Regions from separate parts of the Arthrobacter sp. WCS2018Hpa-7 genome, predicted to be linked through region 3. Evidence: riboswitches for the same ligand, from Rfam matches in the RefSeq annotation. Region 3 holds a riboswitch; each other region holds the start of a gene.
The links. A riboswitch is a leader RNA that binds a small molecule or an ion and turns the genes downstream of it on or off. The one in region 3 is predicted to bind S-adenosylmethionine.
Positions count from the first base shown of each region.

Region 1: it holds a riboswitch for S-adenosylmethionine, as region 3 does, so the genes downstream of both, RQH14_RS02680 (hypothetical protein) here and RQH14_RS07575 (aminotransferase class V-fold PLP-dependent enzyme) in region 3, are expected to answer to the same signal.
Region 2: it holds a riboswitch for S-adenosylmethionine, as region 3 does, so the genes downstream of both, RQH14_RS17160 (homoserine O-acetyltransferase) here and RQH14_RS07575 (aminotransferase class V-fold PLP-dependent enzyme) in region 3, are expected to answer to the same signal.

Region 1 is NZ_JAVTJB010000002.1:15,272-19,831, forward strand. Features, by position in the region: gene RQH14_RS02665 (matrixin family metalloprotease) at 1-18, opposite strand, end outside; gene RQH14_RS02670 (VIT1/CCC1 transporter family protein) at 103-1,275, opposite strand; gene RQH14_RS02675 (hypothetical protein) at 1,509-1,706, shown strand; gene RQH14_RS02680 (hypothetical protein) at 1,703-2,011, opposite strand; SAM riboswitch class IV at 2,028-2,147, opposite strand; gene RQH14_RS02685 (sodium:solute symporter) at 2,351-3,886, opposite strand; gene RQH14_RS02690 (helix-turn-helix domain-containing protein) at 4,153-4,560, shown strand, end outside.
Region 2 is NZ_JAVTJB010000017.1:102,503-107,062, reverse strand. Features, by position in the region: gene RQH14_RS17170 (winged helix DNA-binding domain-containing protein) at 1-726, shown strand, start outside; gene RQH14_RS17165 (hypothetical protein) at 802-1,299, shown strand; gene RQH14_RS17160 (homoserine O-acetyltransferase) at 1,322-2,443, opposite strand; SAM riboswitch class IV at 2,459-2,575, opposite strand; gene RQH14_RS17155 (bifunctional o-acetylhomoserine/o-acetylserine sulfhydrylase) at 2,760-4,100, opposite strand; gene RQH14_RS17150 (VOC family protein) at 4,302-4,560, shown strand, end outside.
Region 3 is NZ_JAVTJB010000005.1:61,113-65,672, forward strand. Features, by position in the region: gene RQH14_RS07565 (ribosome small subunit-dependent GTPase A) at 1-516, shown strand, start outside; gene hisN (histidinol-phosphatase) at 571-1,383, shown strand; SAM riboswitch class IV at 1,569-1,682, shown strand; gene RQH14_RS07575 (aminotransferase class V-fold PLP-dependent enzyme) at 1,715-3,124, shown strand; gene RQH14_RS07580 (class I SAM-dependent methyltransferase) at 3,197-4,021, shown strand; gene RQH14_RS07585 (metal-dependent transcriptional regulator) at 4,031-4,560, shown strand, end outside.

The sequences.
Region 1 (4,560 bases), on a different contig from region 3:
TTCCCGCTCCGAGTCCACGGTTCTCCATTCCTCACGCCCTGGTCACGCGGGGCAGCGCGGAGGACGAACCAACATTACGGGCTGCGGGGGGAGCCGTCCAAACTAGATGATGGTTGCCCCGAACACCAGGCCCAGCCCGTAGGTGGCGGCCGCTGCTCCCAGGCCGATCGCGAGCTGGCGCAGCCCGCGGCTCAGTGGCGACGTTCCGGACAACAAGCCCACGACGGCGCCGGTCGCCAGAAGCGCGATGCCCACCAGGACACCGGCCACCATCAAGGCGGCAAAGCCCGTCATGCCGAAGATAAAGGGCAGGATGGGAACGACCGCACCGGAAGCGAAGAAGCAGAAGCTGGACACCGCGGCGCCCCACGCGGAGCCGACGGATTCGTGCTCGTCGGTGGCAGGTTTCTCAGGCTGCAAGGAGAGGCTGGGATCGCAGTCGCAGCTGAACACGCCCATGCGCTCTGCGGCGCGGTGCTCGGCGGCTTCGCGGGTCATACCGCGGGCGAGGTACACCAGCACCAATTCGTTGTGCTCGATGTCCAAGGACGGGGCAGCCGTGAGGGTGGCTTGCGTTGGCAGGGTCGCATTGAGCAGTTCCCGCTGGGAGCGGACCGAGACGTACTCGCCGGCGCCCATGGACAGTGCGCCGGCCAAAAGACCTGCCACACCGCTCATCAGCACCACCGGACTGGGTACGCCGGTGGCGGCCATGCCCATGACCAGCGAGAGGTTACTCACCAAACCGTCGTTGGCGCCAAAGACCGCGGCACGGAAAGTACCGGAAAGCCGGTTCCGGCCGCGGGTGGCCAGTCCCCTGACCACCTCTTCGTGGATCTGTTCGTCGGCCACCATGGCAGCTGTTGCCGCGGGTTCGGTGCCGTAGGGGGAGCGGCCCTCTGCTCGTTGGGCCAGGGCCAGCACAAAGACGGACCCGAAGTTGCGGGCCAGGAAGCCCAGGAACTGGCCGCGGGTTGATGCGGCCTTGGGCATTCCGGCGTGCTCACCGAGGAGCTTGAGCCAGTGGGCCTCGTGACGGCCTTCGGCTTCGGCAAGGGCCAGCAGGATTTGGCGTTCTTCGCCGTCGCGCCTCTGGGCGAGTTCGCGGTAGACGGCGGCCTCGGCACGTTCATCGGCGAGGTACTGACGCCACCGGCGGATGTCGGCGTGCGAGGGCGGCGGCGGTTGCGTTACGTCGTTTTCGGGGGCTGCCGATTCCGGGGTGGGGTCCGGAGCGGGGCTCGACGAACCGGGGGATTCCTGGTGCTGTTGCACTTTCTCTCCTGTGCTGGGTGGGGTAGTTGCGGCCCCATTGCACGCCCCACACTACCGCTTATCCGCGCGGATTTTTGGCTGGTATTCCTTAGCTGGAATGTTCGGTGCACCGTAATTTCCGGCCGTCCTTGACCCTCGACTGAGCCGGTGCTCAGATGGAAGGACAGGGGCGGGGGCCCTCCCCGCACACGTTCAACTGGGCTTTGAGCCGCCCACGAGACGGAGGTTGCAGCATGGACACCACCGAATCACACGCCAAGCACCCGGACCGGGCAACCATCGAGTCGGATCCCGCCTACGACTACGCAGAGGACCAGGAAGTGGACGAGGCCTGGGTGGAAGAAGTGGACGCCCCGGAGGACGACGAACGCGTGGTCCCGATCGATGAAACCGAAGAGTTCCGCGACGAGGACGAGGAAATCCAGGCTTAGTCCTCCCGGGAGAGGGTGTAGTGCTGCCGCACACCCTCGCGTTTGCCGACGGCGGCAACAGTTACCGTGAGTGTCCTGGACGACTCACACCAGAGCGTCGGACGGACGGCCCGGGCCAACGCTTGCGCGATCAGGTGCGGCTGGGGATGTCCAAACCGCCGGGTTCCGGCCTTCGCGGTGATGGTGACCGTGCCCATGAAAAGGTCGACGGCGGGAATCACCGCAACTGTGGGCGTGGCTGTTGGTGCCGGGGTGCTTGGTGCCGGACTGCTTGGTGCCGGGGTGGTATCGCCTTGGTATGGCAAGGGACTGCTCCTTGGGGGAGTGCTCTTGCCCGCTCGGTTGTCTCTGGTCCGGGACGGGCCGCTTCCTCATCCGAACCACCCGTGAACATGGGGTTGGTGTGTGGCCAGTCGGAGCTTGGCACCACATCTCTTGAAGCTGGGACCACCCTACAGCACAGCACCCCAACCCCCTCCCGTTGTGAGGCCTGCTCTGCGTGCTTTGGCGGGGTTTTAGGGAGCACAGCGGGCCACGCAACGCCCAGTTCCCGGAGGCAAAACAACGGCGGGGACAAAACAACGGCGGCGCCACCCCGGAAAGGGGAGGCGCCGCCGTCGAACGTTGCTCTGTTGCTTGTTGCGTTACTTGTGGCTGCTGACCGGGTGGGCCTCAGGCGGGAGTTCCTCAGAGACGGCACCTGCAACGCGCTTATCCCAGGCCGCGCGGACGGCGGGATCCGTTGGCGGGGTGAGCAGTGAAATCACGACGTAGGCGATGAACGAGGCAGCGAGGCCGAAGTAGATCGGTTCGTTGGCGTAGACGCCGTCCGCACTCGGAATGACACCCACGGCGAAGAGGATCAGCAGCGTCAGAGTCAACACCGATCCCACTGCCATGGACCACGCAGCGGCGATGCCCGTGCCGCGCTTCCACACCAAGCCGCCCAGAATTGCTACCAGGAGGCCGCCTACCAGGATGTCGTAGGCGATGGTGAGGGCTACCACCACGTCCTGTGCTGCCATGGAAATCAGTACTGCCACGATGCCGAGTCCAAGAACCCAGTAGCGGTTTGCCTTGACGTCGTGCTCGGGATTTTCGCTGTCATCGGTGTTGATGGTCTTTCCGAACCAGCTGGCCACGAACGGGACAACGTCCGCACGTGCCACCGTTGCTGCGGCAATCAGGGCGCCGGAAGCGGTGGACATCATGGCTGCGACAGCCGCGGCCATGACCAGGCCGCCGATGCCGACGGGCAGGATGTGGGTGGCTACCTCTGCGTAGACAACGTCCTTGCCGAGGTTGGCGACGTCGATATCCGGCAAGGCCACGCGGGCAGCCAGGCCGATCAGGGCGCCGGCGATGCCGTAGAGAATGCAGTAGACACCGGCCGTGGCGCCACCCCAACGGGCAACCGTGGGGGTCTTGGCGGTGAAGACGCGCTGCCAGATGTCCTGGCCGATCAGCAGGCCCAGCGTGTAGACCACGAAGTAGGTGATGATGGTCTGGGCGCCGATGCCATCGATCTGGAAGAAGGTGTCGTCGAGGCGCTCACGGATGCCGTCCATGCCGCCGGCAGCGTTCAGGACGAACGGGAGCATCAGGAAGAAGATGCCGACGGTCTTGATGATGAACTGGACCTGGTCGGCCAAGGTGATGGACCACATGCCGCCAATGGTGGAGTAGACCAGGACGATCGCGCCGCCAACGGCGATGGCCAGCCAGCGTTCCCAGTCGAAGAGCACCACGAAGATGGTGGCGTAGGCGCCGGTGGACGTAGCGCAGAGCATGAGCGTGTACGCCAGCATGACGATGCCTGAGGTCTGTGTGGCCCTGCTGCCGTAGCGAAGGCTCAGCATCTGGGAGACGGTGTAGATCTTCAGGCGCTGGATGGTGCCGGCGAACAGGAGGCTGAGCAGCAGCACGCCTGAGCCGATGGCCACCACCAGCCACATGCCGGAGATGCCGAACTTGTAGCCGAGGCCGACGCCGCCCACGGTGGAAGCGCCACCGAGGACCACAGCGGCCATGGTGCCGGTGTAAAGGAACGGTCCCAGGCGGCGGCCGGCCACCAGGAAGTCGCTGTTGTTCTTGGTGCGGGACTTGCCCCACCAGCCGAATGCCAGCATGGCGAGCAGGTACACCACCACGATTGCGATGTTAATAGCCGAAGATTCCATGAACGGTCCTTGGAGCTGATGCACGGAGGTTGGGGTTTTCGACGATACTCCTGCGAAGCGTCGAAGTCTCTGTGCTGATGGTTGGAGATTGGGGAGGTGTTGTGTGCCTCACAGACAACACTTGTTGCCTATGAGGATATGTTGTGATCGGAGTAACAGTCAAGGTGCTTTGGTCATGGTTCCGCGGATTCTGGTCCTGTTGGCCTGTCTCCCGGCTACTATTGCTCCAATGACAGGGCCACATGACAGGCCTGAAAGGTTCGTGAATGAAGGCTCTCCCCGTTGAACCGAGCAATGTTCCCGTTGCCATCGGTTCCAGAATCCGCGCAGCCCGGCAGGCGCAGCGCCTCACCATCGAGCAAGTGGCTGATGCTACCGGCTTGACCAAGGGCTTCCTCAGCCGTGTGGAGCGTGACCTGACATCGCCGTCGGTCGCTTCTCTGGTCACCCTGTGCCAGGTCCTGTCGGTGTCCGTAGGCGACTTGTTCGCCGCCCCGGAAACGCACCTGACCAAACGCGACGACGGTCCGCGCATCTCCTTGGGTGGCCAGGGCATTGTGGAGCGTTTGCTGACGGCCCGCTCAGAGCGTCGACTCCAGATTTTGCAGGCCACTATAGAGCCGCGGGGCCGTGGGGAGAACGAGCTCTACGCCGTAGACTGCGACGTCGATGTC
Region 2 (4,560 bases), on a different contig from region 3:
CTGGGACAGGCCGGCTTACCCAGCAAAGGCCTGGGATTTATCTACCACCTCATGCACGCCGAGGTCAGTCGCGTCCTGGTGAGCGGCTCCCCCATCCGCTCTGCCGGTGGCGCCCTGAAGCAGACATACGCCCTTTTCGAGGAGCGGGTGCCAGGTTTCGTTCGTACGCCGTTGACCGGGGCGGACCGTGAAGAGGCCCTGGGCACGTTGGCGCTCCGGTACTTCTGCAGCCGCGGACCCGCCACCATCAAAGACTGCGCCGTGTGGTCAGGACTGACCATGAAGGACGTAAAGCTGGGGCTCCAGGTGGCTGAGGAACTGTCGCCGGGCGCTGTGGCTTCGGTCATCATGGACGGCTTGGAGTTTTATCTGGCTTCGGAAGACGTCGGCGAGCTCACCAAAGCCGGTGGCCCTCCGCGTCTTCATGACGCAGGGCTCCCCCGCGTCGACCTCATCCAGTGCTATGACGAATACGTTATGGGCTATTCGCAGTCCCGGCACTACTTGGGCGGGACTGCACCCTACTTCCCCGAGGACAACGGGCCCATGCACGTGGTCCTGCTGGATGGCAGGTTGGCCGGATGGTGGCGCCATGGATTCTCCGGTGGAGCCTGCCAACTGGATGTCCGCACGAACCGGCCAACAAGCCCTCCCGAACAGATGGCCCTGGACGTCGAAGTGGAACGCTATGGGCAGTTCCTGGGCATGGAGGCCAAGCTCCTCTGAAGCGCTCACTGCAGGCGCCGGAGTTCACGCCGCACGACCGGGCTAAGCTGGGATAAGACCTAGGAGGCCTGCACTGTGAACAATCTGATCTTCTGGATCATCGTCTGCTCGTGGCTGATTCCGCTCGGGATCCGCATGTACAACCGATCCCGCGCGCGCCGGATCCAGAACGGAACCTTCCGCGGCCCCGGCTATCCCCCGCAGCAGAACCTGCCCGGCCCTGGCTATCCGGCGCAGAATTACCCGCCGCAGAACTACCCTGCGCAGGATTACCGGGGACAGGACCAGCCTGGACAGGGTTACCCGAGTCAGGGTTACCCCGGGCAGAACTACCCCTCGCAGGGCTACCCGGGCTACCCATCCGGGCCCACCGTCATCCGCCCTGTGGATGACGAACCGCAGTCCGGGCCGCCGTCGAACTCTTCATCCCCCACGCCTTTCCCGGCCAACAACGGATCTGAGCCGCAAGGCTACCGCGCCCGCAAGCTGGCAGAACTGGACGCAAAGTTCAGCAACGGGGAGATCGCCATGGAGGATTACATGAAGCAGCGCGGCGACATCATGAACGGCTGACGCCGTTGAACGAACGTGGCGCTTAGGCGAAAAACGCGTCCTGGAGCTGGGCTGAGAGCTGGCCGATTTCCGTCAGGAACCCGTCGTGGCCGATCGGCGCCTCAATGACGTGGACCGGGACATCACCTGGCAGGGCTGCCGCCAATTCCCGGGATTGGGCCGGGAAATACAAGCGGTCGCTGTCCACCGCTGCCACGAAGAACTCCGCAGTGGCGCGTGACAATGCTGCCTCCAGCGATCCACGGCCGCGTGCGACGTCGTGGGACATCAGGGCTTCGGTGATGGCGATATAGCTGTTGGCATCAAATCGTCGGACGAGCTTTGTTCCCTGGTGGTCCAGGTAGCTCTCCACCTGATAGCGGCCACGCTCCCCCAGGACCGCAGCGGCCAGTGGTGTCTCCTGGTGCTGGGCTTCCCGGCCAAAGCGGAAATCCAATTCCAGCGCCGAGCGGTAGGTGATGTGGGCGATGCGCCGGGCCAGGGCGAGTCCGTGTTCGGGGGCCGTGCCACCGTAGTAATCGCCGTTGTTGAAGTTCGGGTCCTGACGAATGGCCAGGGTTTGGGCCTGTGCAAAGGCGATCTGCTCGGCCGTGCTGTAGGCACCCACGGATATCACGGCGCAGCGTTTCACCCGCTCCGGGAAAGTCGCTGCCCATTCCAAGGCGCGGGCGCCGCCCATCGACCCGCCCAACACTGCGTGCCAGGCCTCGATTCCCAGGGCTTCGGCCAGGCGCGCCTCAGCCTCGGTGCTGTCGCGCAGGGTGACCAAGGGGAACCGCGAGCCCCAAGGACGGCCATCCGGCGCCTCCGAGGACGGTCCGGTGCTGCCGTAGCAGCCGCCCACGATGTTGATGGAGATGACAAAGAACCTGTTGGTGTCGATGGTGGCACCGGGGCCTACCAGCTGCTCCCACCATCCCTCTTCGTCCGTGGCTCCCCGGGCAACGTGCGTGCTCCCTGTGAGGGCATGCTGGATGAGCACGGCATTGGAGGCATCGGCGTTCAGCTGCCCCCAGGTCTCATAAGCGAGGACGACGTCGGGAAGGAATCCGCCGGCTTCAAGGTCCAGCGACCCAATGGCGGCGTACTTGACGGTGCCGTCTTCTTCTCCGGATTTTGGAAGGGCTGTAGCAGTAATGGTCATTCCTTTGACACCTTAACCTCGCGCTTGCCCGTCGCCTTGCGTGCGAACAGGCCAGGTCTTCACCCGGGGCACCCCACCGCGGAGGAGGGTTGCCGGCCAGCAAGCCGGGGCTATGTGCTGGCACTCATGACCTAATACGAAGAGTCTAGGAAATACAGGGCGGTTATGGCGAAGAATGTGACATCAGTGTGACGGTTTAGGGCGTTTTCGTTCAGGAAGCAGCACTCCGGAATGCCACCCGGCGAATAATCGTCGGTCCGGGTGGCATCCAGGAACAGTGCCAGGTGCGGTCGGGCCGCTGCTTTCGGGGCTGGGTTCAGGCTCCCTTGGCGGCCCGGAACCCGGCTTCGAGGTCGGCGATGATGTCATCCACGTGCTCAATCCCCACGGACAAACGCACCAGGCCGGGGTTCACGCCGGCCACCAACTGCTGTTCAACCGTCAGCTGGCTGTGCGTAGTGGACGCCGGGTGGATGACCAGCGAGCGGACATCGCCGATGTTGGCAACATGCGAGTGCAGTTCCAGTCCGTCCACGAAGCGCTTGCCCGCTTCAACGCCGCCCTTGATGTTGAAGGCAACAATGGCGCCGGTGCCCTGTGGACCGTACTTCCGGCCACGGTCGTACCACGGGCTGGACGGCAGGCCGGCATAGGCGACCGATTCGACGTCGTCGTGGGCTTCCAGCCACTCGGCCACCTTGGTGGCGTTGGCTACGTGACGTTCGACGCGCAAGCTCAACGTCTCCAGCCCCTGGGCGATCAGGAAAGCATTGAACGGGGACACAGCGGAGCCGAGGTCGCGAAGAAGCTGGACCCGCGCCTTCAGGACGTAGGAAAGATTGGCGCCGAGCGCACCGTCCTTGCCAAGATCGCGGGCGTACACCAGGCCGTTGTAGCTCGGGTCAGGGGTATTGAAACCCGGGAAGCGTTCCGGGTCCTGGCCGAAGTCGAAGTTGCCGGAGTCCACAATCACGCCGGCAATGGCAGACCCATGCCCGCCAAGGTACTTGGTGGCAGAGTGGACCACGATGTCGGCGCCCCACTCGATGGGACGGATGAGGTAGGGAGTGGACAGTGTGTTGTCCACGATAAGTGGCACACCGGCCTCGTGGGCAGTGCGGGCGACGCCCTCGATGTCCAGTACGTCCTGGCGCGGGTTGGAAACTACCTCGCCGAAAAACAGCTTGGTGTTCGGCTGGACGGCGTCCCGCCACTGGTCCAGATTGTCCGGGTCTTCCACGAATGTCACCGAGATGCCGAACTTCTTCAGGGTGTGCGCCAGCAGGTTGTAGGTACCGCCGTACAGGCTGGGGCTCGCCACGATGTGGTCGCCGGCCTCCGCGATGTTGAGGATCGCGAAGGTCTCCGCGGCCTGGCCAGAGCTCAGCAGGAGGGCACCCAAGCCGCCTTCCAGGCTCGCGACCCGCTGCTCCACGGCATCCTGCGTCGGGTTGCCGATCCGGGTGTAGATGGGCGCGAGCTCGGCCAGGGCGAACCGGTTGGCTGCGCTCTCGGCACTGGGGAACACGAAGGACGTGGTCTGGTAGATCGGCAGTGCCCGGGCTCCGGTGGCAGAGTCAGGCTCCTGACCTGCGTGGATCTGGCGGGTTTCGAAAGACCATCCTTGGGACATGGAGTTCTCCTGTTCGTGGCGCATGGATTCTGTGGAAACGTGCTGCATGTGAGCTGGGGCCAGTCTAGGAAGTGTCCGGAGGCTTAGACAGCTTTGTGACGCCGGTGGAATCTTTCGGACTTTCAGCGTCCCTGCATGACGCCACACGGCACCGGTTATACACATCCCACCTTAGTTAGGCTTGACTTAGCTGAGACCCCGATCACAAAGTGCCAAGATGAAGCCATGCGCATGGATCACGTCTCTTACGCCTGTGAACGAGATGGCCTTTTGGCCACTACCGAACGAATTTCCGCGGCACTGGGAGTGGACGCTGTCCGGGGCGGAGTGCACCCGCGCTTCGGCACCCGGAACATGATCATTCCCCTTGCGGATAACAAGTACCTGGAAGTGGTGGAGGTCCTGGACCACCCCGCTTCCGACAAAGCACCCTTTGGCCAAGCAGTTCGTGCCCGCTCTGCCGCCGGTGGTGGCTGGATGGGCT
Region 3 (4,560 bases):
TCCGATGACGGCCTGTCAGCACGGCTGGACAAGGACGCCGTTGCCCAATTGCGCTCCCACCTCGGGGGCAAGGTCACCGTGATGCTCGGCCACTCGGGCGTGGGCAAGTCCACCATGGTCAATGCGCTGACAGGGGCGGAGCGGGCCACCGGCGGCGTTAACGCTGTGACAGGACGTGGACGGCATACGTCCTCCTCCGCTTTGGCCCTGAAGCTCGCCGACGCGCCGGCCGGCAGCTGGATCATCGATACCCCCGGTATCCGGTCCTTTGGCCTTGCCCATGTGGACCCGGACCGGATTCTGCACTCGTTTCCGGATCTTGAGCCCGGGACGGAGGCCTGTGAGCGGGGCTGCAAGCACGACGCCACTGCCATCAACTGCGGGCTGGATCCGTGGGTGAACGACGGCCATGCAGGACCGTCAGGGGTAGCGCGGTTGGCCTCATTGCGCCGTTTGCTCGGTGCCGACCCCCGACTGGAAGCAAAAGAGACCAAGGAACTGGGCACGGTCAACTGATCGTTGCGGCTTCACGTCCCCGCTGCAGCGCGCGTTTCAGGATAGTTTGGTGGCATGACCCATCCCGTTTCCACCTACAACGATGACCTGCGCCTTGCCCACGTCCTCGCTGATTCTGTCGATGCCCAGACCATGGACCGCTTCAAGGCTCTGGACCTGAAGATCGAAACCAAGCCAGACCTCACACCTGTCACCGACGCAGACAAAGCAGCGGAGGAGGCCATCCGGGGTCAGCTCTCCCGTTCCCGTCCCCGGGACGCTGTCCTTGGCGAGGAGTTTGGCAGCAGCGGACACGGCTCACGCCGTTGGATCATTGATCCCATCGATGGGACCAAGAACTTCGTCAGGGGCGTGCCGGTGTGGGCAACATTGATCGCACTGGTTGATGAGGGCGAACCCGTGGTCGGCGTCGTCAGTGCACCCGCCTTGGGCAAACGCTGGTGGGCTGCCAAGGACATGGGTGCCTACATGGGCCGGTCCCTTGCCGCTGCCACCCGGTTGAAGGTCTCCAACGTTTCCCAGTTGTCCGATGCCTCCTTGTCCTACTCAAGCCTGTCCGGGTGGAAGGAACGCGGGAACCTGGACGAGTTCCTGGGGCTTACCGAGGATGTCTGGCGAACCCGGGCCTACGGCGATTTCTGGTCATACTGCCTGGTGGCCGAGGGCGCAGTGGACATCGCGTGCGAGCCTGAGCTGAACCTGTACGACATGGCAGCTCTCGTCCCGATCGTCACGGAGGCCGGTGGCCGCTTCACTTCCCTGGAAGGCGACGACGGTCCGTTCGGCGGCAACGCGCTGGCCACCAACTCCATCCTTCACTCGGAAGTCCTCAAACGGCTCAACCCAGGCCTGGACGACCTCCTCTAGCGCAGGTTCCCTTTACGGTTCACAAGCTGCTTTTCAGCGAATATTCGACGGCGGAAGCCTCCTTTTGGAGGCCTCCGCCGTTTTTTCTTCGCCAAACCGGCGATTTACAACCCGGCGTAACAAAGTGCTTAACAAAGCGAAGTGACTTTGGAGGGGCCGCTGGAGGTGCCCTAACCTTTTTTACAGGTCACGAGTGCCAGCGCTAAACCCCGGTTTGCTGGCCGGCAACCCTCCATTCGCGGTGGGGTGCCCCGGGTGACGACCCGGCCGGTCCGGAACGGATGCGGCAAGCGCGGATCCCCCTATGGGGGTCCCTCTTGAGTGAGGTCCCATGAGCACAGTCACGTTCGATTCAAACATCATTCCGTCCTTTGCCGGCGAAACCCCGTCACAGGCAGCTGCAGCAGCACGGCCACTCGCCGCCGTCACTGGCGCTGAGCTGCAGGCACCCCTGATCCAGGGCGGCCACGTCCGCTATGCCAATCTGGACTACGGAGCATCGGCTCCGGCCCTGACCATCGTCTCGGCCTACCTCAACGAGGTCCTCCCTTACTACGCCAGCGTTCACCGCGGCGCGGGCTTTGCCTCCCAGATCAGCACGTCGGTCTACGAGAATTCGCGCAACATTGTCCGTGAGTTCGTCGGTGGGCGTCCTGACGATTCCGTGATTTTTACGCGAAACACCACAGACTCCCTGAACCTACTGGCTGGCTGCCTGCCGCAGATCGACGGCCGCTTCTCCGGGGAAGTCCTGTACCTGGACATCGAACACCACGCCAACCTTCTTCCCTGGCAGGGTGTCCCGCACCGCAGCGTCGTGGCGGCCTCCACCTTGGCCGCCACAGTGGACAAGCTTCGCGACGAATTGGCCCAAGGCGGGGTCAGCCTGCTCGCCGTCACGGGTGCCTCCAACGTGACAGGTGAAATCCTGCCGATCGCCGAACTCGCAGCACTTGCGCACGAATACGGCGCCAGGATCGTAGTCGATGCCGCACAGCTGGCACCTCACCGCCGGATCAACATCACGGAGGCCGATGTTGACTACGTCGTGTTCTCCGGCCACAAGCTCTATGCTCCCTTCGGCGCAGGCGTCGTAGTGGGCCGCCCGGACTGGCTCGACGCCGGGACTCCCCACCTGGCTGGTGGCGGCGCCGTCCGTGAAGCCCGCCTGGACTCCGTGAGCTGGGCAACGGGCCCTGCCCGCCATGAAGGCGGGTCCCCCAATGTCCTGGGTGCCGCAACCCTCGCCCGCGCCACGCAGGTCCTCGCCGGGTTGGACCAAGACGCGTGGCACACCCACGAAGCCGCCATCCGCACGTACCTGGTGGACGGCCTGGAAGCCATCGACGGCGTGACTGTGCACCAGATCTTCACTGACTCCGACGACACCATTGGTGTGGTCAATTTCTCCGTGGAAGGATTCGACGCCGGATTGGTGGCCGCTTATCTGGCCGCCGAGCACGGAGTTGGCCTCCGGGATGGACGCTTCTGCGCCCACCCACTGCTCAAGCGACTCGGACTTCCCTCCGGGTCCTTGCGTGCCAGCTTTGGCGTCGGCTCCCGGTTGGAGGACGCCACGAGGCTGCTCGCAGGCATCGAAGGGCTCAAGCGCAACGGACTGGGCTGGGACTACGTGGTGGACGAGGGCCGCTGGGTACCTGCCAACGACCACCGAAGCTACCCGGAGTGGGCTCCCAACACCCCCGGCACAGCAGGCGCTGCTCCCTGCACCGTTGACTAAGCGCGGTTTACCCCGGCTGCGGTAAATTCGTAGGGTATCTTTCAGCGACCCTGTGAAGGAGTTTTGGTGGCATTGCGTTCTCCGGCCGCCCCCAGCGGACAGCCCGGCATTCCCGGTCCTGCCGGACCACGTGGTCCCAAGCTCCACGCTGACCGTCGCCACGAGTTCGGCCAGAGCTTCCAAGACGGCGGAGAGCATTACGATCGCGTTCGGCCCGGATATCCCCTGGACTCCGTGGAATGGCTGGTTCCCCAAGGAGCCACCGCCGCTGCGGATCTGGGAGCCGGCACTGGCAAGTTCACTGCGCTCCTCGTGGAGCGCGGGCTGGACGTTACCGCCGTCGACCCTTCCACCGACATGCTGGAGCAACTGCGGAAGTCCCATCCACACGTCCGCGCATTGGAGGGAACGGCCGAAGCAACGGGACTGACGGACTCAGCATTCGACGTCGTCAGTGTTGCCCAGGCCTGGCATTGGTGCGATCCCCTTGCCGCGAGCTCCGAGATAGCCCGTATCCTGCGGCCGCACGGGACCTTGGGACTGGTCTGGAACCAGTTGGACACCGATGTGCCCTGGGTTCATCGGCTCTCGCGCATCATGCATGCAGGGGACGTCCACAAGCCCGGGTTCCGTCCACTTATCGGACCGGAATTTGCCGGCTTGGAGAGCCACTTCACCCGGTGGGCGGACGACGCGACGCCGGAAGACATCATGGAGCTCACTAAGTCACGGAGCTACTATCTCCGCGCCAACCACGCCACCCGGGCGAAGGTCATGGGCAACCTGGAGTGGTACCTCTACGAGCACCTCGGGCACGCACCGGGAGAGACCGTTCCGCTGCCCTACGTGACGCAGACCTGGCGGGCGTTCAAGATGCGCCCTGTGCAGCCACGGTAGGCTTGGGGTGTGAAGACCAGTACGCCCTCCTCCTCGATAGAGGACTACGTCAAGGTCATCTACTCGTATACAGAGTGGCAAGACAAGCCGATAACGTCCTCCCAGCTTGCCCAGCGCCTGGGTGTAGCCAATTCCTCCGTGTCAGAAATGGTCCGCAAGCTCAAGGACCAGGGGTTGGTGGACCACCAGCCCTACAGCGCCATTCGCTTGACCGCGGCGGGTATGCGCCTGGCCCTTGCCATGGTGCGCCGGCATCGCCTCATTGAGACCTATCTGGTGGAAGAACTCGGGTACAGCTGGGATGAGGTCCATGATGAAGCCGAGATGCTGGAGCATGCGGTGTCAGATACCTTTATCGAGCGGATGTCCGACAAACTTGGCCACCCGGTCAGGGACCCGCACGGCGATCCGATTCCCTCCGCGGATGGCTCCGTTGAACTGCCGCACGCCTACCGCATGATCGAACTGGACCAAGGACACTCCGGCCGTATCACCAGGATCAGCGACGAGAACCCCGATCTCCTCAGGTACCTTGCAGC